DNA from 2 places in the Neobacillus niacini genome. Region 1 is predicted to be linked to the other one. Evidence: riboswitches for the same ligand, from Rfam matches in the RefSeq annotation. Region 1 holds a riboswitch; the other holds the start of a gene.
The links. A riboswitch is a leader RNA that binds a small molecule or an ion and turns the genes downstream of it on or off. The one in region 1 is predicted to bind S-adenosylmethionine.
Positions count from the first base shown of each region.

Region 2: it holds a riboswitch for S-adenosylmethionine, as region 1 does, so the genes downstream of both, ACN6MT_RS09915 (methionine ABC transporter ATP-binding protein) here and ACN6MT_RS28655 (sugar ABC transporter substrate-binding protein) in region 1, are expected to answer to the same signal.

Region 1 is NZ_CP183883.1:5,834,155-5,845,978, reverse strand. Features, by position in the region: gene ACN6MT_RS28685 (acyl-CoA dehydrogenase family protein) at 1-785, shown strand, start outside; gene ACN6MT_RS28680 (fatty acid--CoA ligase) at 801-2,363, shown strand; gene recQ (DNA helicase RecQ) at 2,831-4,954, shown strand; gene ACN6MT_RS28670 (formate/nitrite transporter family protein) at 5,073-5,864, opposite strand; gene yfkAB (radical SAM/CxCxxxxC motif protein YfkAB) at 6,057-7,175, shown strand; gene ACN6MT_RS28660 (MFS transporter) at 7,200-8,414, opposite strand; SAM riboswitch class I at 8,647-8,753, shown strand; gene ACN6MT_RS28655 (sugar ABC transporter substrate-binding protein) at 8,881-9,990, shown strand; gene ACN6MT_RS28650 (threonine/serine exporter family protein) at 10,102-10,863, shown strand; gene ACN6MT_RS28645 (threonine/serine exporter family protein) at 10,877-11,317, shown strand; gene ACN6MT_RS28640 (spore germination protein) at 11,487-11,824, shown strand, end outside.
Region 2 is NZ_CP183883.1:2,108,352-2,120,175, reverse strand. Features, by position in the region: gene ACN6MT_RS09925 (MetQ/NlpA family ABC transporter substrate-binding protein) at 21-857, opposite strand; gene ACN6MT_RS09920 (methionine ABC transporter permease) at 874-1,539, opposite strand; gene ACN6MT_RS09915 (methionine ABC transporter ATP-binding protein) at 1,532-2,557, opposite strand; SAM riboswitch class I at 2,706-2,810, opposite strand; gene ACN6MT_RS09910 (O-acetylhomoserine aminocarboxypropyltransferase/cysteine synthase family protein) at 2,934-4,250, opposite strand; gene ACN6MT_RS09905 (hypothetical protein) at 4,269-4,628, opposite strand; gene ACN6MT_RS09900 (thioredoxin family protein) at 4,759-5,067, opposite strand; gene ACN6MT_RS09895 (toprim domain-containing protein) at 5,071-5,427, opposite strand; gene ACN6MT_RS09890 (YusG family protein) at 5,557-5,796, opposite strand; gene gcvH (glycine cleavage system protein GcvH) at 5,909-6,292, opposite strand; gene ACN6MT_RS09880 (arsenate reductase family protein) at 6,367-6,723, opposite strand; gene ACN6MT_RS09875 (acyl-CoA dehydrogenase family protein) at 6,901-8,685, opposite strand; gene ACN6MT_RS09870 (acetyl-CoA C-acetyltransferase) at 8,770-9,945, opposite strand; gene ACN6MT_RS09865 (3-hydroxyacyl-CoA dehydrogenase NAD-binding domain-containing protein) at 9,987-11,824, opposite strand, start outside.

The DNA.
Region 1 (11,824 bases):
CTGCCATTGCTATGACTGAACCTGGCACAGGTTCTGACCTTGCCAATATTAAAACCACGGCAAAGCTTGACGGTGAGCATTATATTTTGAATGGACAAAAAACTTTTATTACAAATGGAATTCAATCTGACTTAATCCTCGTGGCTTGTAAAACGGACCCTAATGCAATACCAAAGCATAAAGGGGTGAGCTTGCTCCTTGTGGAACGGGATACTCCTGGTTTTTCAAGAGGGAGAAAGCTGAACAAAGTGGGACTTCATAGTCAAGATACGGCCGAGTTGATATTTGAAGACTGTAGAGTTCCAAAGGCAAATTTACTGGGGGAAGAAGGCAAAGGGTTTCTCTATATGATGGATAAACTCCAGCAGGAACGCCTTGTTGTAGCGATTGCAGCACAAATTGCTGCAGAAATCATGCTTCGGGGGACGATTGAATATGTGAAGAGTCGTGAAGCCTTTGGAAGGCCTATCAGCCAGTTTCAAAATACTCAGTTTAAAATAGCTGAAATGGCAACAGAGGTAGAGATGGGGAGGGTATTCTTAGACCAGTTAATAGCGGAACACATCGGTGGTCAAAATGTGGTCACGAAGGTTTCGATGGCAAAATGGAGGCTGACGGATACCGCGAAGAAAATTGCAGGTGAATGCCTCCAACTTCATGGCGGCTATGGATATATGGAAGAATACGAGATTGCAAGAAGATTCCGTGATATTCAGGTTTCGAGTATTTACGCTGGTACGAACGAAATCATGAAAACTATTATTGCAAAAAACCTAGGATTATAAATTGGAGGGGTTTAGATGACAACCACAATCGGAAAGATATTTGATTTAACGGTAAAACGATATCCGAACAAAGAAGCCATTTATGATGTTAGGAAAAATGTCCGCTATACGTATAAAGAGTGGAATGAGCAGGTAAACAGACTTGCGAATGCATTAGTGAAGGAAGGGGTCAAAAAAGGTGATCGGGTATCTACATTCATGTTTAATACAGAAGAATTAGGAACGGCATTCTTTGCATGTGCCAAGCTTGGTGCGATTTTCAATCCAATCAACTTTCGTTTAATGCCTGAGGAGGTAGCATTTATTATTTCAGATGCGACACCTAAAGTAGTTCTTTTTGAAAAGGCATTGGAGCCTGTCATTTCCGCGATTGAAAATCGTTTTGATTCTGTCTCATTTTGGTTTATTGATGAGGAAGCACCTGTCTATGCAGCAAGCTATCAGGAAAAATTAGCTGCTGCTTCAAGCGAAGACATCCAAGCAGACGTAAACGAAAATGACATCTATGCGTTTATTTATACAAGTGGGACTACAGGCAGACCAAAAGGTGTCATGCATAGTCACCGAAATATGGTGGATCAAAGTGTTCTTTGTATTGCCTCACAAAAGCTAGAAGCAGATGACGTTGGACTTGTGACCGCACCAATGTTTCATTGTGCTGAGCTGCATTGTGCCTTTTTGCCAAGAATACATTCGGGGGCAAGGAATGTTATCCTGCATCAATTCAACCCAAAACGTATCCTTCAGTTAATAGGTCAAGAAAAGATAACCAAATTCTTTGCAGCGCCAACGATGTGGAACATGCTTCTTCAAGAGGACTTAAGTCAATATAATACAGACAGTCTAAAGCTTGGTTTATATGGTGCGGCTCCTATGGCACCGTCTCTCGTTCATGCTCTCCATGATCGTTTTGGAATTGGTCTGGTTCAAGCGTACGGGATGACCGAAATGGGACCAGCGATCACCTTCCTATCAGAGAAAGATCAGTTAAGAAAAGCAGGATCTGCAGGGCAGGCTGCTATTAATCATGATATCCGTGTGGTTCGTACAAGAGAGAATGGACCGTCTGATCCGGATGATGTCGTTCCAGTTGGAGAAACAGGAGAAATTATTGTCAAAGGTCCTTGCATGATGATTGGCTACTTTAATCGAGAAGAAGCGACTGAAAAATCGATGTATAAAGGCTGGTATCATTCTGGTGACATTGGTTATCTAGACGATGAGGGTTTCCTCTATGTCAATGACCGAGTCGATGACATGATTATCAGCGGTGGGGAAAATATTTATCCACGTGAAGTTGAAGATGTTTTGCATGCACATGAGGGAGTATTAGATGTTGCGGTTGTCGGCCAGCCAGATGACCGCTGGGGTGAAACAGTTACTGCTTTTGTAGTGAAAAAGGACCCTAAACTGACTGAAGAAGATTTAGAAGACTATTGTAAAAACAGCAATAGTCTGGCGAATTACAAACGCCCGCGTAAATATGTATTCTGTGAAGCCTTGCCGCGAAATGCAAGCGGCAAAATCCAAAAATTTGTATTGCGCAAGCAGCTAGAGGAGCTGTTTACACAGGGTTGAGGATGGGAAGGTCGTTGAGTTTATCTCAGCGGCCTTTTTATAAATATATTGTTGCGGATAGCAGGAATTAGTTGCGGATAGCAGGGGATTAGTTGCGGATAGCAGGAATTAGTTGCGGATAGCAGGTGATTAGTTGCGGATAGCAGGTGATTAGTTGCGGATAGCAGGGGATTAGTTGCGGATAGCAGGAATTAGTTGCGGATAGCAGGAATTAGTTGCGGATAGCAGGGATTAGTTGCGGATAGCAGGTGATTAGTTGCGGATAGCAGGTGATTAGTTGCGGATAGCAGGTGATTAGTTGCGGATAGCAGGGAATTAGTTGCGGATAGCAGGACAATACTTGCGAATGGCCCCAAATATTTGCGGATACCCGAAAATAATCTTCCAAATCAGAATTTACTCTCAGATTGACCAAAAAAGAGTTATAATGATAAAAGACTAAATAGCAGAAGGGGGAGAATTATTTGTTGTTTGAAAAAGCTCAACAGTTACTGGAATCTCATTTTGGTTATTCATCCTTTCGAAATGGACAGGAGCGCGCTATCCAATCCGTTTTAGCTGGAGAAAATACAATTTGTGTTATGCCAACTGGCGGAGGAAAATCTATTTGTTATCAAATTCCTGCACTTGTTTTACCAGGTACCACGATTGTAATATCCCCGTTAATCTCACTCATGAAGGATCAAGTCGATGCCCTCGTTCAAGTAGGAATTCCAGCAGCTTTTATCAATAGCTCACTAAGTTACAATGAAGCAAATGAACGAATGTGGGAAGCAAAACAAGGAATGTACAAGCTCCTATATATAGCCCCCGAGAGATTAGAATCCCGTGAATTTATCGAGGATTTAAAACAAATGGATATTCCATTGGTTGCAGTTGATGAAGCCCATTGTATTTCACAATGGGGACATGATTTTCGTCCAAGCTACCGTCATATCCAGAAAATGGTCGATAGTCTGCCACAAAAACCTAATGTATTAGCGCTGACTGCAACCGCTACACCAAGGGTTCGGGAAGATATTTGCGAAACACTCGATATCGACGAAGAGAATTCAATCATAACAGGTTTTGAACGCGAGAATCTTACTTTTGCTGTGATTAAAGGACAAGACAGGCTTCACTTTATAAGAGATTACTTAAAGAAGAATGAAAAAGAAGCAGGTATCATCTATGCAGCAACTCGGAAAAACGTGGATCAACTTTACGAAAGACTCAAAAAGGGGAATATCAATGTTGCCCGGTATCATGCAGGAATGGGAGACGCTGAGCGCATACGTGAGCAGGACCGATTCTTGAAAGATGAAGCCTCCGTTATGGTTGCAACATCAGCTTTTGGGATGGGAATTGATAAGTCCAACATCCGATATGTCCTCCATTTTCAACTGCCAAAAAATATGGAGAGCTATTATCAAGAGGCAGGCCGTGCGGGACGAGACGGACTTGATAGTGAGTGTATCCTGCTTTATTCCTCCCAGGATGTGCAGGTTCAGCGCTTCTTAATTGATCAATCCAGTGATCGATCACGTATTCATGCGGAATTGGAAAAGCTGCAGCAGATGGTGGATTATTGCCATACAGAAAACTGTTTACAAGAGTTTATTTTAAAGTATTTTGGTGAAACAGAAACGGAGTCATGCAGACGCTGCGGTAACTGCCTTGATTCCCGTTCCAGCATTGATGTAACGAAGGAAGCGCAAATGGTAATGTCTTGTCTAATCAGGATGGGGCAGCGATTTGGAAAAACACTTATAGCCCAAGTTTTAACCGGTTCTAGAAATAAAAAAGTTATTGAACTGGGCTTTGATAAGTTAACCACGTATGGAATCATGAAGGAAAAAGGAACAAAAGAAGTCAGTGATTTTATTGAGTTCTTAATCTCACAAGAATTAATAGCCATTGAACAAGGTCAATTTCCGACCTTATATGTCTCTCCTAAAGGAAAAGATGTCTTGCTGGGGAATACCAATGTTCATCGCAGAGAAACCGTTAAAGTCAGAGAAATTTCAAAAGATGATCCATTATTTGAAGCTTTACGCGAGGTAAGAAGAGCAATAGCCGAAGCTGAAAATGTGCCGCCTTTTGTAATATTTTCTGATGCTGCGCTTAAAGATATGTGTACCAAACTGCCAATGACAAATGAAGAATTCCTAACGGTAAGCGGTGTTGGGGAACATAAGTTAAAAAAATATGGACTTGATTTTATCCAAGCCATTCGCGCATTTTGCGAAGCAAACCCTGAGCGAAAGCCAGAGAGAATGATAGCCGCTGCTCCCAAAAAACCATCAAAAAAGTCAGTTGGAGATTCTCACTTAGAGACGTTTCAGTTGCACCAGCAAAACTTATCCATAGAAGAGATAGCAGAAAAAAGAGAGTTGGCACTAAGCACCGTTGAGAGCCATTTAATTCAATGTGCTCAACAAGGAATGGAAGTAGATTTCACTGTGCTTATCCCTGCAGAGTATATTCCGTTGCTTGAGGAAGCGGTTAAACAGGTTGGCAGAGACCGTTTAAAACCGCTTAAAGAACACTTACCAGAAGAAGTTAGTTATTTTATGATTAAGAGTTATTTATATTTTTTAAGTAAAAAGTAAATAGAATGAAATTATTTTTAGAATATTCGCAAATTACTTGTCGTCTGCCGTGTTAATTTGTTGATATTTCCCGGGAATTTGTCGATAAAGAAACAGCCGTATGAAAATCATACGGCTGTTATTGTTCTTTATACTCATCTAAAAAAGGCTTATTAACAAAATGATACATCCAGGCCATTAATATGCCTCCGCCAATCAAGTTACCAATGGTTACTGGTATTAGATTATGGAAAACCCCGCCCCAAGAGATTGTTCCCGGATGGTTTAGCACTAAAGCTATGGCAAATGTACACATATTGGCAATGCTATGTTCATATCCGGAAATAAAAAAGCAGAACACAAAAAGCATCATCGAAAACATCTTTGGCCCGTCGCCTTTTAGACCCATTGGAATAAAGAAAGCTAGACAAACGAGCCAATTACATAGAATTCCTCGAAAGAACAATTCCATTGTCGGAACCTGCATTTTCTTTTCCACAACACTCAACAAAAATCCATTAACGGATGATTCTTCATAAAGACCTGTTGTGAAAATTAATAGTGCGAATACTGCTGCTCCTAAAATATTTCCAATGTAGCTGCTAACCCAGAGCTGGGTTACTTCTAACCAAGCCATTTTTTTTCTGAGGGCTGCATAGGTATAATAAAAAGTATTACCAGTAAACAAATCTCCTCCCCCGTAAGCGATTAAAATTATCGCTGACCCAAAAGTGAGAGCAGCCATCGGGTAGGCAAAAGGAGAATGTTCCAAATAAAAGTAGTTTCCAGTCTTAAATGCAACAATTACACCAAAACCGATAAACATACTTGCAAGCATTGCTCTTAAAATATATCGTAACAGGCTTTGTCTAAAGATTTTTACCTTCTTTAAAGCCAGTTTTTCGACTTCGCTTAAGAGTGGCATTTCCATTTTGTGTATCACCATCCATAAATAACAAATTCTATCTTTTTAGTCTCAATCATATTACATTAAATTATGCATGTATAGAATAATAGATAAATTACTAACATAAGGTTTTTAAAAAAGCATTAAATTATCCATAAGAACCATCTATCAGCTATAATGAAGTGGTTTTTCTAATACTGATTTAAGGAGTTTACTATGTCTCAATTGAAAAAAATCACCCCTGAATATGATCCCTGGGAAGCTTATAATGATATAAAGCAATACGGAAAACCGGTGCTTACCAATATTGAATTCACGACAACTCACCTTTGTAATATGCGCTGTGAGCATTGTGCAGTAGGTTATACCCTTCAAACAAAAGACCCCGAAGCAATTCCACTGGATTTGCTATTAAATAGGTTAGATGAAATTCCAACCCTTCGGTCCCTTAGTATTACAGGCGGCGAGCCGATGCTTTCGCTGTCCTCTATAAAAAATTACGTAGTGCCAATCTTAAAATATGCTCATGAGCATGGTGTTCGGACGCAGATTAATTCCAATTTAACACTCGAATTAGCGCGTTATGAATTGATTATTCCTTATTTAGATGTTTTACATATCTCGCATAACTGGGGAACAGTGGATGATTTTGTTGAGGGTGGATTTGCCAGGATGGCAAACAAGCCTAATTACAAACAACGTGAAAAGTATTTTGCTAGAATGGTAGAAAACAGCAGGGAGTTAGTGAAGGCCGGTGTAATGGTATCTGCAGAAACCATGCTAAACAAACGTACCTTGCCGCATTTGGAGAAGATACACCGCCAAATTGTTGACGAAATGCTCTGTCAGCGTCATGAGGTTCACCCCATGTATCCGAGTGATTTTGCTAGTAATCTAGAGACGTTGTCACTGAATGAAATAAGGGAAGCTATTCATCATCTTTTAAATATTCGTGATGAAAACGTATGGATGCTTTTTGGGACACTGCCTTTTTATGCTTGCAGCCATAAGACAGAGGATTTAGAGCTTTTATCCAGACTTTATAAAAGCCGAAAGGTAACGGTCAGAAATGACCCTGATGGCAGGTCCCGTCTTAATGTTAACATCTTTAATGGTGATATAATCGTTACCGATTTTGGTGATACGCCGGCATTAGGGAATGTGCTAAATACCAAGCTCACCGACGCGTATGAAAACTGGCAATCCTCTGTCATCTCTAAGGAATTGAGTTGTCATTGTCCAGCTGTATCCTGTTTGGGTCCTAATATTTTAGTTAAAAATAGTTATTATCAGGATTTGGATTTTTCCATTCTCCAAAACAATATAAGCAAATAAAAAAAGCAGGAGCTCCTGCTTTTTTTATGCTGTATGTTTCACAAGGTTTGGGTGTTTATGCATTGAGATAGATAATATGATTCCGCTGATGATTAATAATGCACTCGTGCTGATAAATACAGCAGAAAATCCTAAATAACCTGAAATAAATCCGCCCAACATTGGACCAACGATATTTCCAAGGAACCTTAAACTAGTGTTATAACCTAGAACTTCACCCTGCATGGCGATGGGTGCCTCTTGTCGTATATACGCAATACGGACGGGAATAATTCCGCCAATCGCGATTCCAAGTATAAAACGAATGATTACTAATTGCCAATAATCGGTGACAATTGCTCCAGGAAGATAGATGATTCCAGATACAAAAAGCAGAATCACAAGAATCTTAATATATCCGTGTTTATCTGCAATTTTGCCCCAATTTCTTGACATTAGCAAATTACCTAACCCAGCGGCTGAAAAAGCTATACCTGAGTAAAAGGCTATATTTGTGTGCCCGTGGAGTTCTGTAACAAATAAAGATAAAATGGGCTGAATGCTAAAATGGGCAATCTGAACTAATGCAGAAATGAGTAAAACAGTTAATAATACTGGATTTCTAATTATATGTAATATTACTTCCTTGCTGCTATAATGTGATTTTGCACCCTTTTTCGGTTCAATTTTGTACTCCTTTGTTGCAAAAACCAGCAGACCCGAAACAAAAATAGCAATAGAAGTCCACTTAAAAGTCAAGGAGTATCCGAGTGAATCTGCTAATACGCCGCCAAGCATTGGCCCGAGAAGGGATCCTGTGATACTGCCTGTTTGTAATGTACCAAGTACCCTTCCTGCTATTTCCTTTGGGGTTTGGGTAGAAATAAAAGCTTGTGACATTGGAATAAAACCTGTAAAAAACCCCATCAACAGCCTTAAAAGGAAAAGCTGCCAAACGGTTTGCACATAGCCCATTAGAAATATCGAAAACGCCATTCCGATGCCTGAAATTATCAGAACTTTTTTTCTGCCGAAACGGTCGCCAATTTTCCCCCATATGGGAGAAAAAATAAAGGCGGATACAAATGTAACGGCAAAGGTTATTCCTGACCAGTGTTGAACGTATTTTTCAGAAAAGTCTCCGAAGGTCTCTATGTACAACGAAATAAAGGGCAGAACCATCGTCATACTGCCGGCAACAAAGAAGTTTGCGAACCACATGATTACAATATTCCGTTTGGCCATTTCTGAATTAGTCATGTCCGTCCACTTCTTTCTGAAAAATATTTCGCTTTCCTAAATATAATAATAGCGAATTTTTAAAATAATGACAGTAATATGGCCTGTTGTGTAACATCTATTACATGCAAAAGTAATATGGTATGGCTACAAACTAATTATTCTATTAAAAATATTTAGATAATACTATTGACAAATTGTTAATAGGAGATTAAATTTAGTTTAATACTTTAAACAAGTAAAATAATACGTTCTCTTATCAAGAGTGGCAGAGGGACTGGCCCGATGACGCCCAGCAACCGTTCCGTTGGAATTGGTGCTAAATCCTGCAGAACAAGTAATTGTTTTGAGAGATAAGAGAGGAGTAGTCCTTCTTTTTGTGATGAAACCTCTCTTTTCTGGAGAGGTTTTTTGTTTTATTACAGAAACCCTCCTAGGAGCAACGTTGGTAGGAATGCACGTAAAACAAAAAAGGGGAGCTTTTAACATGAAAAAGAATTTATTTAAGAGCACGTTTGTATCTGCGATTGCAGCCACACTATTGCTTACAGGCTGTGCTTCTGGGGGAGAAACAAAGCAGGCGACCGGAAATACAAAAATTGAGGGAGTTCCAGAAGTTTTCTCAAATGGTGAGCAGCCAAAAATTAAGGTAATTCGAAAAATCGGCGGGGACGATCATACAGCTCAATTCTTAGCTGGTGCTAAACAAGAGGGTGAAGCGCTTGGTTTCAAAGTAGATGTGTTTACTGCCAATGGAGATACAGCAAAATTTCATGACGCCATTAATCAAGCGTTAAATCAAAACTATGATGGATTTATTATTTCTCATGGTGATGATGATGCTACGATCAATGATGTTAAAAAAATCGTGGAAGCTGGAAAAAGTGTTGTGGCATTTGACTCTAATGCAAACCTAACAACGGTGGATGGAGTTACGCTAACATCACAGGATGATGAAGCACTTGCGACGCTGGCACTTGATCAATTAGTGAAAGAAACAAATGGTGAAGCGAATATTGCATATTTATGGGTGGATGGATTCCCGCCAATGGTTCGTAGAAATAAAGTTTACCAGGATGTATTGGAAAAGAACCCAGGAATCAAGGAAGTGGAGCGGTTTGGTGTGGCTTCTGCTGACACAAGCACTCAAACACAAAATGCAGTTGCGGCTATGTTGAACAAATATCCAAAAGGTAAACTGGATGCCATTTTTGCAACATGGGACGCTTTTGCGATCGGTGCTGCGCGTGCACTTAAAGAAGCTGGAAGAGAAGAAGTTAAGTTATATGGAATTGATGTCTCAAATGCGGATTTACAAGAAATCCAAAGAGATGGCAGTGCTTGGAAATATACAGCAGCGGTTGATCCAAAGTTAATCGGAGCTGTTAACATGAGATTATTAGCGAAGAAACTTGCAGGAGAAGAAACTCCACAAACGTTCGATCTTGAAGCATCATTAATCTCACAAGAAGATCTTCAAAAATCAAAAGAACCTGTTAATATGGTAAACCTGGCTGATATTATTCCGGGCTGGGGTCAATCTGCTGCCTTTGAAGAGGAATGGATGAAGAAGTTAAAAGAACATTATAAAAAATAACCTATTATGACGCCTGCCTATACGGTTGGCGTCTATTTTATTGATAAACAGAAAGTTTTTGATTAAACTTAGGAAATCATATTAAGAAAGAGTAATAGTGGTGAAGGATTGATGGAAAATGAAAAAACACGTACATATGAAATAATGGAAGTTTGTTTGCTTGCGGGGAAAATTATGCTCCAAAGCGGAGGGGAAACCTATCGAGTTGAGGATACGATGATGAGAATGGCCGCTGCTTTTGGAATTGAGAATTCGCACAGTTATGTAACACCGACAGGAATTATTTTTTCTGCAGAAGGTGCCGAGCCGACCAAAACGAAGTTGATTCGAATATTAACAAGATCAACTGACTTGAAAAAGGTGGCCATGGTAAATAGTATTTCACGGAGGATTAGTAGTGGAGAATTAGATCTAGAATCAGCTCTAACACTTCTAAAAGAGCTTGATTCATTAAATGTGACCTTTCCATTTATGGTTCAGGTTGCGGCAGCCTCGATTGCAAGCGGCTGTTTTATGATTATGTTTAGGGGTGAGTGGATCGATTTTATCCCAGCCATGTTAACTGGAGGAGTAGGGTATTTCGGTTTTTTATACTTTCACCGATATATACCAATAAAATTTTTCTCTGAATTTTTGGCCTCATTCATCATTGGCTTACTGTCGTTTTTTCTTGTGAAAATAGGGGCAGGACAGCAGTTAGATAAAATTATTATCGGGTCCGTCATGACGTTAGTTCCAGGACTTTTAGTCACGAATGCTGTAAGAGATTTAATGGCTGGGCATTTAGTGTCGGGATTATCTAAAGGTGCAGAAGCATTCTTAACTGCTTTTGCTATTGGATCAGGAATTGCGGTAGTATTATCTTTTTTGTAAATGGAGGCTTAATGTGGACATCATTGGACAATTAGTCACAAGCTTTATTGCCACAGCCGCTTTTGGCGTAATTTTTAATGCACCGAAGGAGACGTTAGTAAAATGCGGATTTGTTGGAATGGGTGGATGGATTATCTATTATATAGCGGAAAAGTATTCAGGTGATTCCGTTTTAGCTACACTTGGAGCCACTCTTTTTGTTGGGATTGTTAGTCAAGAGTTAGCTAAATTTTATAAAACGCCTGTTATAATTTTTAGTGTTGCAGGAATCATTCCTTTGGTTCCTGGCGGTTTGGCGTATGATACAATGAGGAATTTTGTCGAGGACGATTACTATCAAGCTTTGGCTTTAGGTGCAAAGGTAACGTTACTCTCAGGTTCAATCGCTTTTGGTCTTGTTTTTTCAGAAGTTATCAATCAGATAGTTCGTAGAATAAAAAGAGCAAATCTCTAAAAACACATAATTTTGATTAAAGCAGAGGGCAGCCTTTGCTTTTTTCGTTGTTGCCTAGAAGATTGTACCTTGTTGCCAGTGCTTAGGTGAAAGTTGGATTAGATTGCATATCCTTCCATATAAAGATGCAAACTAACCTATCTTATTCCATAATAGGTGGGTTCTCTTTATGCTTTTTTTTCGAAACTATCGTAATAAACAGAAACAGCAAAGTTCATTCAAAATGCAGAACAATGACCTCACCGAAAAAGTGATAAGTCCACTCTTATTCGAAAATATTGCAGAAATACAGAAGAGTTTTAGCGAGACTCCCGATTTAGTTGTAAAGAACTTTACCATAAAACAAACAAAGTGCTCAGCGGCTCTTGTTTATTTAAGCGGTCTCACCGATACAAAGACGGTTAATAATCATGTCTTGAGCCCGTTGTTATTCGAAGCGAATAAGGAGGAGGAAGACTTTGAAGTACAGGTATCGCTGGGGTTAGTAAAAGAGAAGAGTACTTGGCA
Region 2 (11,824 bases), 2.3 Mb from region 1:
ACTAATTTTCAATCTAGAACTTATTCACCCGGTATTACAGCACCTTGGTACTTTTCTTCGAGGAATTTTTTAATTTCATCTGATTGCAGAACTTCTACGAGGGTTTTAATTTCCTCACGGTCTTTGTCCTCTGAGCGAACCACTACAAGGTTTGCTGGTACAACGTCATCGCCCTCAAATGCGATTCCGTACTTTCCAATGTCAATACCGCCTTCTAATGCGTAGTTCGTATTAATTACGACCGCATCTCCTTCACCACTTTCAAAAGAAGAAGCTAATAGTTTTGCTTCAATTAGAGTTGAGAAATCAAGCTCCTTGGGATTTTCAATAATATCCTCTACTCTTGCATTTGCTCCAACGCCTTCTTTAAGCTTAATTAATCCTTCTTTTTCAAAAATAGGTAAGATACGTCCATGGTCACTTAGTGAATCACTCATAATAATTTTTGCGCCTTTTGGAAGGTCATTAAGGTTTTTGTATTCCTTAGAATAAATACCGATCGGTTCCTTATGAACTCCGCCTACACTTACAAAATCAAAATCCTTATTTTCTTCCATTTGCAGTTCTAAATAGCCTGGTGTTTGAAAATAGTTTGCGTCGAGTTCTTTATCCCTTAACGCTACGTTTGGCAGGATATAATCTTGAAAAACTTGCACTTCTAGGTCAATCCCTTTTTCCTTTAATAAAGGTTTTGCCGCCTCTAACACTTCAGCGTGCGGTACAGCAGATGCACCCACAACTAATTTTTTGTTTCCATCTTCTCCTGCTTTATCAGCAGTATCGTCTTTAGCACCACCGCAAGCTGTTAGTGCAAGTGCTACTAACGCAATGATAATTAAACCAAATGCTTTTTTCATAATCTAACTCCTCCTGTTATCGTTTATCTGTTTTTTTTGTAAAATAATCCCCAATAAATTGGATGATAAAAACCAAAATTAAAATGGCAATTGTTGCAACTAACGTAACGAGCGGTCTATTGCGCTGAAAACCTTCTAGGTAGGCAAAATGACCAAGTCCCCCTGCTCCAATTACCCCAGCCATTGCGGTGAAACTTACTAACGAAATAGCAGTAACGGTTAGCCCTGATATTAAGGCAGGCAAAGATTCTGGAATTAATACTTTAAAAATAATCTGGCTATGTGTTGCTCCCATTGATTGTGAGGCTTCAATAACACCTTTATCGATTTCTCTAAGAGCAATTTCCACCATTCTAGCGTAAAAAGGTGCTGCTCCAATAATTAAGGCAGGAAGCGCCGCATTTGCACCCAGCATGGTTCCAACCAATAATTTAGTAAAAGGAATTAATAATACTATTAAGATAATGAACGGTATGGATCTAAAAATATTTACAAATCCAGCAATAAGAACATTTATACCTCTGTTTTCCCACAAATTACCTTTATCCGTTAGAAATAACAGCAGACCTAGTACTAATCCTAAAATAAATGTAATAAGGACTGAGATAGTAGTCATATAAAGGGTTTCACGAGTGGCTTCTAATAATTGAGTCCACTTTACCATTTCTGTAAAGTTAGCCATTACTAATCACCTCCACGCCGACTTGCTGGGAGCGAATGTAATCCACTGCCTTGCTAACCTCTTGTTCACTGCCATCAAGGTGGATAAAGAGAGTCCCATATGAACCACTTTGCGTTTGCGAAATTTTCCCCTGCAAAATATTGACTGTAACATTATTTTGACGGATTAAATTCGTGATTAACGGTTGCTCGACTGAATCGCCAATAAAGGATAATTGAACAACTTTACCTGATTGATAGCGTTCTAACAAATGTTCAGCTGTTTCTTTTGTTTCTTCAGGCTCGGTAACTTGTTGAACAAACCGTTTCGTAATCTGCTGTTGAGGGTTTTTAAATACCTCTAACACCTGTCCAAGCTCAACAATTCTACCACTTTCCATAACTGCGACCCGATGACATATTTTACGAATGACATGCATTTCATGAGTAATCAACACAATTGTTAATCCAAGCCTCTTATTGATATCTACCAATAAATCCAATATAGAGTCCGTGGTTTGAGGATCTAGGGCGGAAGTTGCTTCATCGCAAAGAAGTACTTTTGGATTGTTGGCCAGTGCCCGTGCAATTCCCACACGCTGTTTTTGACCTCCGCTTAGCTGGGAGGGGTAAGCATTTTCTCGGCCTTCAAGACCCACTAAATGAATCAACTCTTTTACTCTTTTTTGTCTTTCTGATCCGCCTACACCTGCTATTTCCAAAGGAAATGCGATATTCTCGCTAACTGTTCTTGACCAAAGCAAATTAAAATGCTGAAATATCATACTTATTTCTTGACGTGCTTTTCGAAGTTCACTGCCCTTGATTTTTGAAATAACACGGCCAGCAACGGTAACAGATCCTTCTGTCGGCAGCTCTAGTCCATTCAGCATTCGGATTAAGGTACTTTTTCCAGCGCCACTATATCCGATCACTCCAAAAATTTCTCCCTCTTTAACGTCTAAATTTACATCATCAACAGCTTTTAACTGTCCCTGTTTAGAAGGAAAAACTTTTCGGACATCTTTTATAGAAATCATTTCATCACCTACTTCTTATCCAATAAAATAATAATTGCAAAACGCTTCAGTATAGGGTTTGACTGTTTTTAGAAAAACATTCTTATATTAGAAAAATTAAAAAGCCTTTCTGCAATAGGCAGAAAGGCATTATAAATAAAAGACCTTTCTCCCATCTTCCAAAGCATTCGCTTTGTGTGAATTGGCACCATTTCAATAAATTGACGGTTGCCGGGCTTCATCGGGCACATCCCTCCACCTCTCTTGATAAGAGTATATCATTCAGTATTTAATTAATACGTTCATGTATTAAAGCAATCATTTTAGTACAAAAATTATCTTAACATGGATAAAAAAAGGTGTCAACGGAATTTTCTACAAATTTCGATAATACTTATTAAGCTTTTGCCTTTAAAGAAGCAACACCCGTAGCCTTCTCAATCGCTGCTTCCAGGTCTTCAATTAGGTCCTCTACATTTTCAATGCCTATAGAGAGTCGAATTAAGTCCTCAGAAACTCCTGCAGCCTTTAGTCCTTCTGCATCCAACTGTTGATGAGTGGTGCTAGCTGGATGGATAATTAAGCTCTTTGCATCACCTACATTCGCTACGTGCGCAAATAGTGTAATAGAGTCAATTAATTTTGCTCCTGCTTCTCTTCCACCTTTTATTCCAAATACAATCATAGAACCTGCGCCTTTTGGCAGATACTTATTTGCCAAATCTTGATCTGGATGAGAATTGTGCCCTGGATATGATACCCATTCTACCGCGGGATGATTAACTAAATATTCAACAACTTCTTTCGTATTGGCAATATGTTCTTTCATCCGTACGTGAAGTGTTTCAAGACCCAAGGTGAATTGAAATGCATTTTGCGGGCTTAATGCAGGTCCAAGGTCACGTAATAACTGTACGCGTGCTTTAACGATATACGCTGCAGCACCAAGTGCTTCCGCATATACGAAGTCATGATAACTTGGGTCAGGAGTAGTAAAACCGGGGAATTTCGGAGAATTCCAGTCAAACCTACCTCCATCAACAATAATTCCGCCTGTTGTTGTTCCATTACCCAAAAGCCATTTTGTTGCAGAATGAATAACAATATCAGCACCATATTCTATCGGTCTGCAAAGGTAAGGCGTAGCAAAAGTGTTATCAATAATTAATGGAACTCCTGCTTCATGGGCAATTTCAGCTACTTTTTCAATATCAAGAATTCTTAAAGACGGATTACCAATCGTCTCGCCAAACACAGCTTTTGTTTTATCCGTGATAGCCGCACGGAAATTTTCTGGATCTTCGGGATCTACAAACTTTACCTTTATTCCATATTTCGGAAGAGTAACGGCAAATAGGTTGTAGGTTCCACCATATAAATTAGAAGCTGAAACAATTTCATCTCCTGCTTCAGCAATATTTAAAATTGCCAAGGTAATGGCAGCCATTCCGCTTGCAACTGCTAGGGCGCCAACTCCACCTTCAAGTAAGGCAACTCTTTCTTCAAAAACCGTTGTAGTCGGGTTGTGGATCCGAGTATAAATATATCCGCTCTCTTTCAACGCAAAAAGATTTGCAGCATGTTCAGTATTTTTAAATTGATAGGCATTATTTTGGTAAATAGGTACAGCTCGTGCACCTGTTACTGGATCTGGAGCTAACCCTCCATGAACACTCAATGTTTCGAAACGATAATTCTTTTGATTTTCCCCCATACTAACACTCCTTCATTTTTATGAAATAAATTTTTTATAGCGCTCCTCTGGTTTGGTTAAATAAAAGATTGATTCGAGAAGTAAAATGGTACGAAATGGAGCTCTAACTTTTAGCTGTCCGTTGTTAATAAGAATTCTTAATTTCTCTTTTCCTTCAAGCAGGCCATAAATGGACTCACGTTGACCGCTGATTTCGTATGTAACAGCCCTACTGTTATAATCAATGAATAAAGTAACCTCTCCCTCATGAAAAACGAGGAAGTTTTCTTGACCATCACATACCAACTTTATTTTTAGCCCATCTAATTTTTCTATTAACTTGAGAACGTGACCGCGTTTCTTGATAGCAGAAATGAAAATCTGTATCATTTCCTCCATTTTTCATCACTCCGATTAACACTCCATTCTGTTATATATTCAAGTAAACAGGCTCGGATTCCTTTACAATCTCATCGACAAATTTCTACTTTAAATGACAATTAAAAAAACAGACGCGTCAGCATCTGTTTTATAGTAACAACTGTTTAATTTTCTCATATAGGAAAGGAACCGAGTTGAATGCATAAATCATTTCAACCAATTCTCCATTCTTAATAAAAAGCAGACAGGGAACACTTTCAATTTGAAACTTATCTGCCAGCTGCGGATAAAAGTTCAGATTCATTTTCCCTATTTTTACATCAACCATATTTTCAATAACTTGAAGCATTCTCGACGCTACCTGACAAGTACCGCATAAAGGCGTATAGAAGTATATAAGTCCAGATGAATGACTATTTAAGAATGATGATATTTCATCTAGGTTCCAATCGTTCATTTTTTAACCCATTTCTAAAAATTCAGAATGAACATCGATATTTGCACCTAAAAGGACTGTGGCAAGATGGTACACTGGTGCAGTTGCTACTTCACGGTACATTCTGTCTATATAAATATGTTCAGCTTGTGGGAATTCCCTTTTTAATTGCTTGCGAAGCTTTTCGCCTGCATCATCCGCGTCCACTAGGATATAAACCTCTTTATCCTCGAGTGTATCAATTAACTCATCCAATTTTGTCATACTGATTGTTCCATTGGTACAGACAATCTCCATCGGTTCCTTCAGGATACTCTTTACCTTTTTCTTATCTGATTTTCCTTCAACAATCAGAACTTTATCACCATACGTGTCATTCATCATTCATCACCTATACGAAAGAGAATTATTTGTTTGATGTTAACATATTCAACAAATTTAATTACGTGTGAATATATTAACTATACCATGATTGTTTATTTGATAATAGGTGTTTGCTTAGGATTATGCTTAACACCATCCACCATCATCACAATCTGTATATTTTGCGTCCGGCTGTTCCGTAACGGTTACATTTTGGTAAATTTTTCGCTGTTCTACTTGAAATTGTTGATCTAACTGAAAAGTCATATCCCCTGGTAACTGTATTTTACCGATGGACGTGTTATCAAGAAATAATTCCATTTCACCGTTTTTCATTTTTCCAACTACTCTATCTGTCACATCAACCTTTTGCTGTTTCAATGTCATTCCAAGAGCTCCTTTATTTAAAGTTTATTATAGTATCTCCTGGTTTTAGAATATACAAGGTGCGAATTTTTCCCATAAAAAAAACACCTTGCGTAACAAGGTGTTCCGAAAATTAGTCTTCTTTAATCATCGCTTCATATTGTTCTGCTGTCATAAGTTTTTCCATTTCACTGCTATCAGAAGGCTCAACGACAATCATCCATGCCTTTTCATATGGAGATTCATTTACAAATTCAGGGCTGTCACTTAAATCTTCGTTAACGGCAACAACCTTTCCGCTTACCGGTGCATATAATTCCGAAACTGTCTTAACGGATTCCACGCTGCCAAATGGCTCATCAGCAGTTACTTCGTCGCCCACTTCAGGAAGTTCAACGAAAACAATGTCTCCTAATTCAGATTGAGCAAAGTGGGTGATACCCACTCGAACTGTTTCTCCTTCAACTTTTACCCATTCATGTTCTTCAGAATAACGCAATTCCTTTGGTGTAGTCATTAAAAATCCCTCCATTATTTTCTAATATCGTTTATCGATATTGATTGGTACTACCCTAATTACTTTTTTTGTGTTTACAGCCACATTTTCTCATACTCATCTTCTTTAAAGCCAACAGTCACTTTTTCTCCATCCGTTACTAATGGTCTTTTGATTAACATCCCATCTGAGGCTAACAGATCTAGCAGCTCATCTTCAGAAGCAGTGGGTATTTTATCCTTAATACCCAGTTCACGATACTTTTGCCCGCTTGTATTAAAGAACTTCTTTAACTCAAGGTTGCTCTTTTCGTAGATATCCTGAAGTTCAGCGCGAGATGGTGGAGTTTCAACAATATGTATTTCTTTGTAAGATAAATGATGTGCATCTAACCATTTCTTTGCATTTCGACATGTCCCACATTTTGGATACCAATAAAAAGTAAGCGACAACGGTCCACCCTCCTCTAAAACATTCATGACATATATCGTCACTTTGATAGTAACATAACGGGATTAAAAGTAAAAACGCTTCAGTTTAAATTTTCGACTAATTCTGCAAAAATCCTGCCTATCATATAGAAAAACTTTAGGCTCCCGTAAAGTCACTGGGAGCCTAAAGCTGGTCAATTAAACGATATAGCGTTCTGCTTCAATCAGAACATCCGCTGCTTCACGTTTCTTACCGATAACATTGATTGGCGTATGGCGAGTTAACTTACGAAGTGCTGATACGAGCATGCGAAGGGTATCTCCTTGTTCAGTTGCAACTAATGTTTCTTTCGCATGCTGCTCAATTTCATTGAAAGCTTCTTGGCAGAAAATTTGTGTATAAAGAAGCTTTTGTTTATTTTTCTCAAGACCAGTCTTGGCTATTGCTTTTTCGGTTCTTAACAGTGCAGATTCCATTGCATAAGCATTAGAAACAATATCTGCAATATTAGATAAGATTTCTTGCTCTTTCTCTAGAGCCTTACCAAATTTTTGAGCAGCTAACCCAGCAGCCAGCAAGCCAATTTTCTTCGCATTGCTTACTAAATGTTTCTCTTGTGCAAGTGGCTCATCACCCGGCTCTTCAGGCATTAACATCATGATTTCTTCTTGAAGCGTCATGGCTTTTTGGAATAATGGAAGTTCTCCTTTAAACGCCTTCTTAATATAGGTGCCGGGCACTAGTAGACGGTTAATTTCATTTGTACCTTCGAAAATACGATTAATACGTGAATCACGGTATGCTCTTTCGATGGTATACTCTTGCATGAAGCCATATCCGCCATGAATTTGGACACCTTCATCAACAACATAATCTAAAACTTCACTACAGAAGAATTTATTAACAGAGCATTCAATCGCATATTCAGCGATAGAATTTGCTACTAATTTAATGTCTTTCTGCTCTTCTGTTGTAAGCTTTCCTTGATTATCTTCATAAAGCCCAATAGTACGGTAAACAGAGCTTTCTGCAGCATAGATCTTAGAAGCCATCGTACCAAATTTTTCTTTGGTCAAATTGAATTGGGAGATCGGTGTGTTAAATTGTTTACGGCCATTTGCATATTTAACAGCCAGCTCAAATGCATTTTTAGAACCGCCGACACCTCCAACAGCTAATTTATAGCGCCCGATGTTTAAGATATTAAACGCGATGACATGCCCTTTTCCATATTCCCCTAATAGGTTTTCAACAGGAACAGGTACATCTTCTAGAATAAGGGTACGTGTTGAGGAGCTCTTAATACCCATTTTCTTTTCTTCCGCCCCTGTAGAAACGCCAGGGAAATCTCTTTCAACAATAAATGCAGTAAAGTGTTCACCATCAATTTTTGTATAGACAACAAATACATCCGCAAAACCAGCATTGGTAATCCATTGCTTTTCACCGTTAAGAATATAATGGGTACCTTCTGCATTTAATTTTGCCGTTGTTCTAGCACCAAGAGCGTCTGAACCTGAACCTGGCTCCGTTAACGCGTATGCTGCAATCTTTTCACCTGAAGCAAGGGCTGGTAAATATTTTTTCTTCTGCTCTTCGTTACCGAATAGAACGATTGGCAATGAGCCGATACCGACATGCGCTCCATATGATAATGAAAAGCCGCCAGCCTTTGACATTTTTTCCGTTACAAGTGATGAGGTTACTTTATCTAGACCTAGCCCGTCATACTCTTCAGGAACATCTGCTGCTAAAAGCCCTAGATCACCAGCTTGCTTTAAAAGTTTTACAGTGCGATCAAATTCGTGGTTTTCGAGATGCTCTAACTGTGGAAGGACTTCCTTTTCAATGAAGTCTTCTGCTGTTTTCGCAATCATTAATTGCTCTTCGTTAAAATCCTCAGGTGTTAATATGCGGTCATAGGAAATATCATCTATTAAAAAGCTTCCGCCCTTAATAATTTTTTCTGTTTGTTGTGCCATTATTGTTCCCCCCTAAATTTTTAGCCGTAATTTCCGCTCCAATTAATGTGGTCCTTATATCACCAATAAATTTTTAACGTTTTATTATAAAAGTTCAAACACTCCTGCTGCGCCCATTCCGCCGCCGATACACATGGTTACTACCCCAAATTGCTGCTGTCGACGTTTTAACTCATGGATAAGGGTTAAAGTGAGTTTTGCTCCTGTACATCCTAACGGATGACCTAAGGCGATGGCGCCTCCATTTACGTTGACTTTTTCTTCATCTAACCCAAGCTCACGAATAACTTGAAGGGACTGTGATGCGAATGCTTCGTTTAATTCAAACAGGTTAATATCAGACATTTCTAATCCAGCTAATTTCACTGCTTTAGGTACTGCCACCACAGGACCTACTCCCATAATTTCTGGCGGTACGCCTCCAACGGCAAATGATCTAAATTTAGCTAATGGCTTTAATCCCAGTGATTCGGCTTTTTCACGGTCCATGATCATTAAGGCCGCAGCCCCGTCACTTGTTTGCGAAGCATTCCCTGCCGTAACAGAACCTGTTACTGAGAATGCCGGACGAAGCTTCGATAACGATTGCACGTTTGTATCTGGACGGACTCCTTCATCTTGTGAAAACTTGAGAGTTCTTTCCGTCAGCTTATTGTCTTTTCCAACTGAACGAATGGTAACATCTACAGGGACGATTTCATCAGCAAATTTTCCTTCTTGTAGGGCTTTTGCCGCTTTCTGATGACTGCGAACTGCAAAAGCGTCCTGGTCCTCACGAGAAATACCATATTTCTTGGCGACTTCTTCTGCTGTATGACCCATTCCCATATAATATTGTGGAGCAGTTTCAGCTAATTTGACGTTTGGACGTACCACATGTCCTGCCATTGGAATTAGACTCATGGATTCTGCTCCACCTGCAATTGCAGTATCGGTATGTCCAAGCATAATTCCCTGAGCCGCATAAGCAATTGCCTGCAGTCCAGATGAACAAAAACGATTAATCGTAATCGCCGGTACAGTGTGTGGCAGACCCGCTAAAGCACCAATATTACGAGCCATGTTATTCCCTTGCTCCGCTTCCGGCATTGCACAGCCAAAGACTAAATCATCAATATTCCCTTCATAATTTCCAGCACGCTTTAGTGTTTCTTGTACAACCAATGCTCCCAAATCATCAGGGCGAACATGGGCAAGCGTTCCTTTCTTCGCTTTACCAACCGGGGTCCGAGCCCCTGCTACGATTACCGCTTCTCTCATTTCGTTCCCTCTCTTTCCTCTTATATTTGCAATCTATTATTTTAGTTTCTTAAAGGCTTTCCTTTTACGAGCATGTGCTGCATACGCTGTTGTGTTTTACCTTCTCTTATTAAACTTAAGAATGCCTCTCTTTCTAAATCCAACAAATATTGCTCATCTACTTCTGTTCCGTAAGGTACTTTTCCACCAGCAATCACATAGGCAACTTTTTTTGCAATCTTCAAATCATGTTCTGAAATATATCCAGATAAAAACATAGATTGTGCTCCTAATAAAAGGGTCGCATAACCTGTCTCTCCGGCAACCGGTACCTTTTTGCGTGCTTTTTGTACATAACCCTGTTCATGTAATGCAAGAACGACCTGCTTTGCGTCATACAATTGGTGATCTCCGTTTACACTAATGCCATCAGCTATTCCTAAGAAATTATTTTCACGTGCTTCTGCACCAGAAGTTGATACTTTTGCCATAGCGATGGTTTCAAACACTTTAATAGCAACGGCTTGAAGATCAAATGGAACACCATTTGGCAAACCTTCTAAATGTTTAATATACAGTTCTTTGTTTCCGCCGCCGCCAGGAAGCAGTCCCACACCCACTTCAACAAGTCCCATATAGGTTTCAGCAGACGCTTGAATGTGCGCTGCAGGTAAACAAACTTCGGCACCACCGCCAAGTGTCATTGCAAAAGGTGCTGCTACAACTGGTTTTGCGCTGTATTTTACCTTCATCATTGCATTCTGGAACTGACGGACTACCATTTCAAGTTCATAGATATTGTCATCCTGTGCTTCCATCAACATCATCGCGAGATTTGCGCCGACACAGAAGTTTTTACCCTGATTGCCAATTACAAGTCCTTTATAGTTTTTCTCTACTTCGTCAATCGCAAAGTTAATCATCTGAATAATATCAAGACCAATTGCGTTATTCTGGGAATGGAATTCAAGGAGGGCCACACCATCACCTAAATCGATTAAGCTGGCACCACCATTCTTTTTAATAACACCTTTTTGTTTCTTTACTTTTTTCAAGTCAATTGCTTTAGGATTACTTTCCACTAGACGGTATTCACCATTATTAAAGAAGAAGTGTTCGCCATTTTCCTCTATATAGAATGATGTATGCCCCTTAGCAAGCATTTCTGTTACCCAAGCAGGAATTTCCAATCCATTTTCCTTCATCTTTTCGACTGATTTTTCTACTCCAATTGCATCCCAAGTTTCAAAAGGACCCATTTCCCAGCCAAAGCCCCATTTCATCGCCCGATCAATGTCGACCACCGTGTCGGCAATTTCTCCTAAAAGCTGTGCAGAGTATACTAGAACGGGACTAAAGATGTTCCACAGTAATTCACCCGCGCGATCATTCGCATATACAAGCGCTTTCAATTTATTCGCAGTGCCTTTTTCCTGTTTGCTCATTTCGGTTGCTGCAGTTGAAAGCTTTTTACGAGGAATATATTCTAATGTACCAGGGTCAAGTTCAAGAATTTCTTTCCCTTTTTTCAAGAAGAAGCCTTGGCCAGATTTACTTCCGAGCCATCCTTTCTCAAGCATTGTTTTCATAAATGCAGGGACTCCAAATACTTCCTTTTCTTTACCAGATACTTTTTCATGAACATTTCCCGCTACATGTGCAAATGTATCTAAACCGACAACATCTAGCGTACGGAAGGTTGCACTTGAAGGACGGCCGACTAATGGACCGGTTACAGAATCAACTTCCCCTACACTGTAACCCCCTTTTAACATTTCTTGGACAGTGATAAGGAGACCATAGGTTCCAATGCGGTTGGCAATAAAGTTTGGTGTATCTTTTGCCAAAACAACACCTTTTCCTAAAACATCTTCACCAAATATTTTCATGAATGAAATGA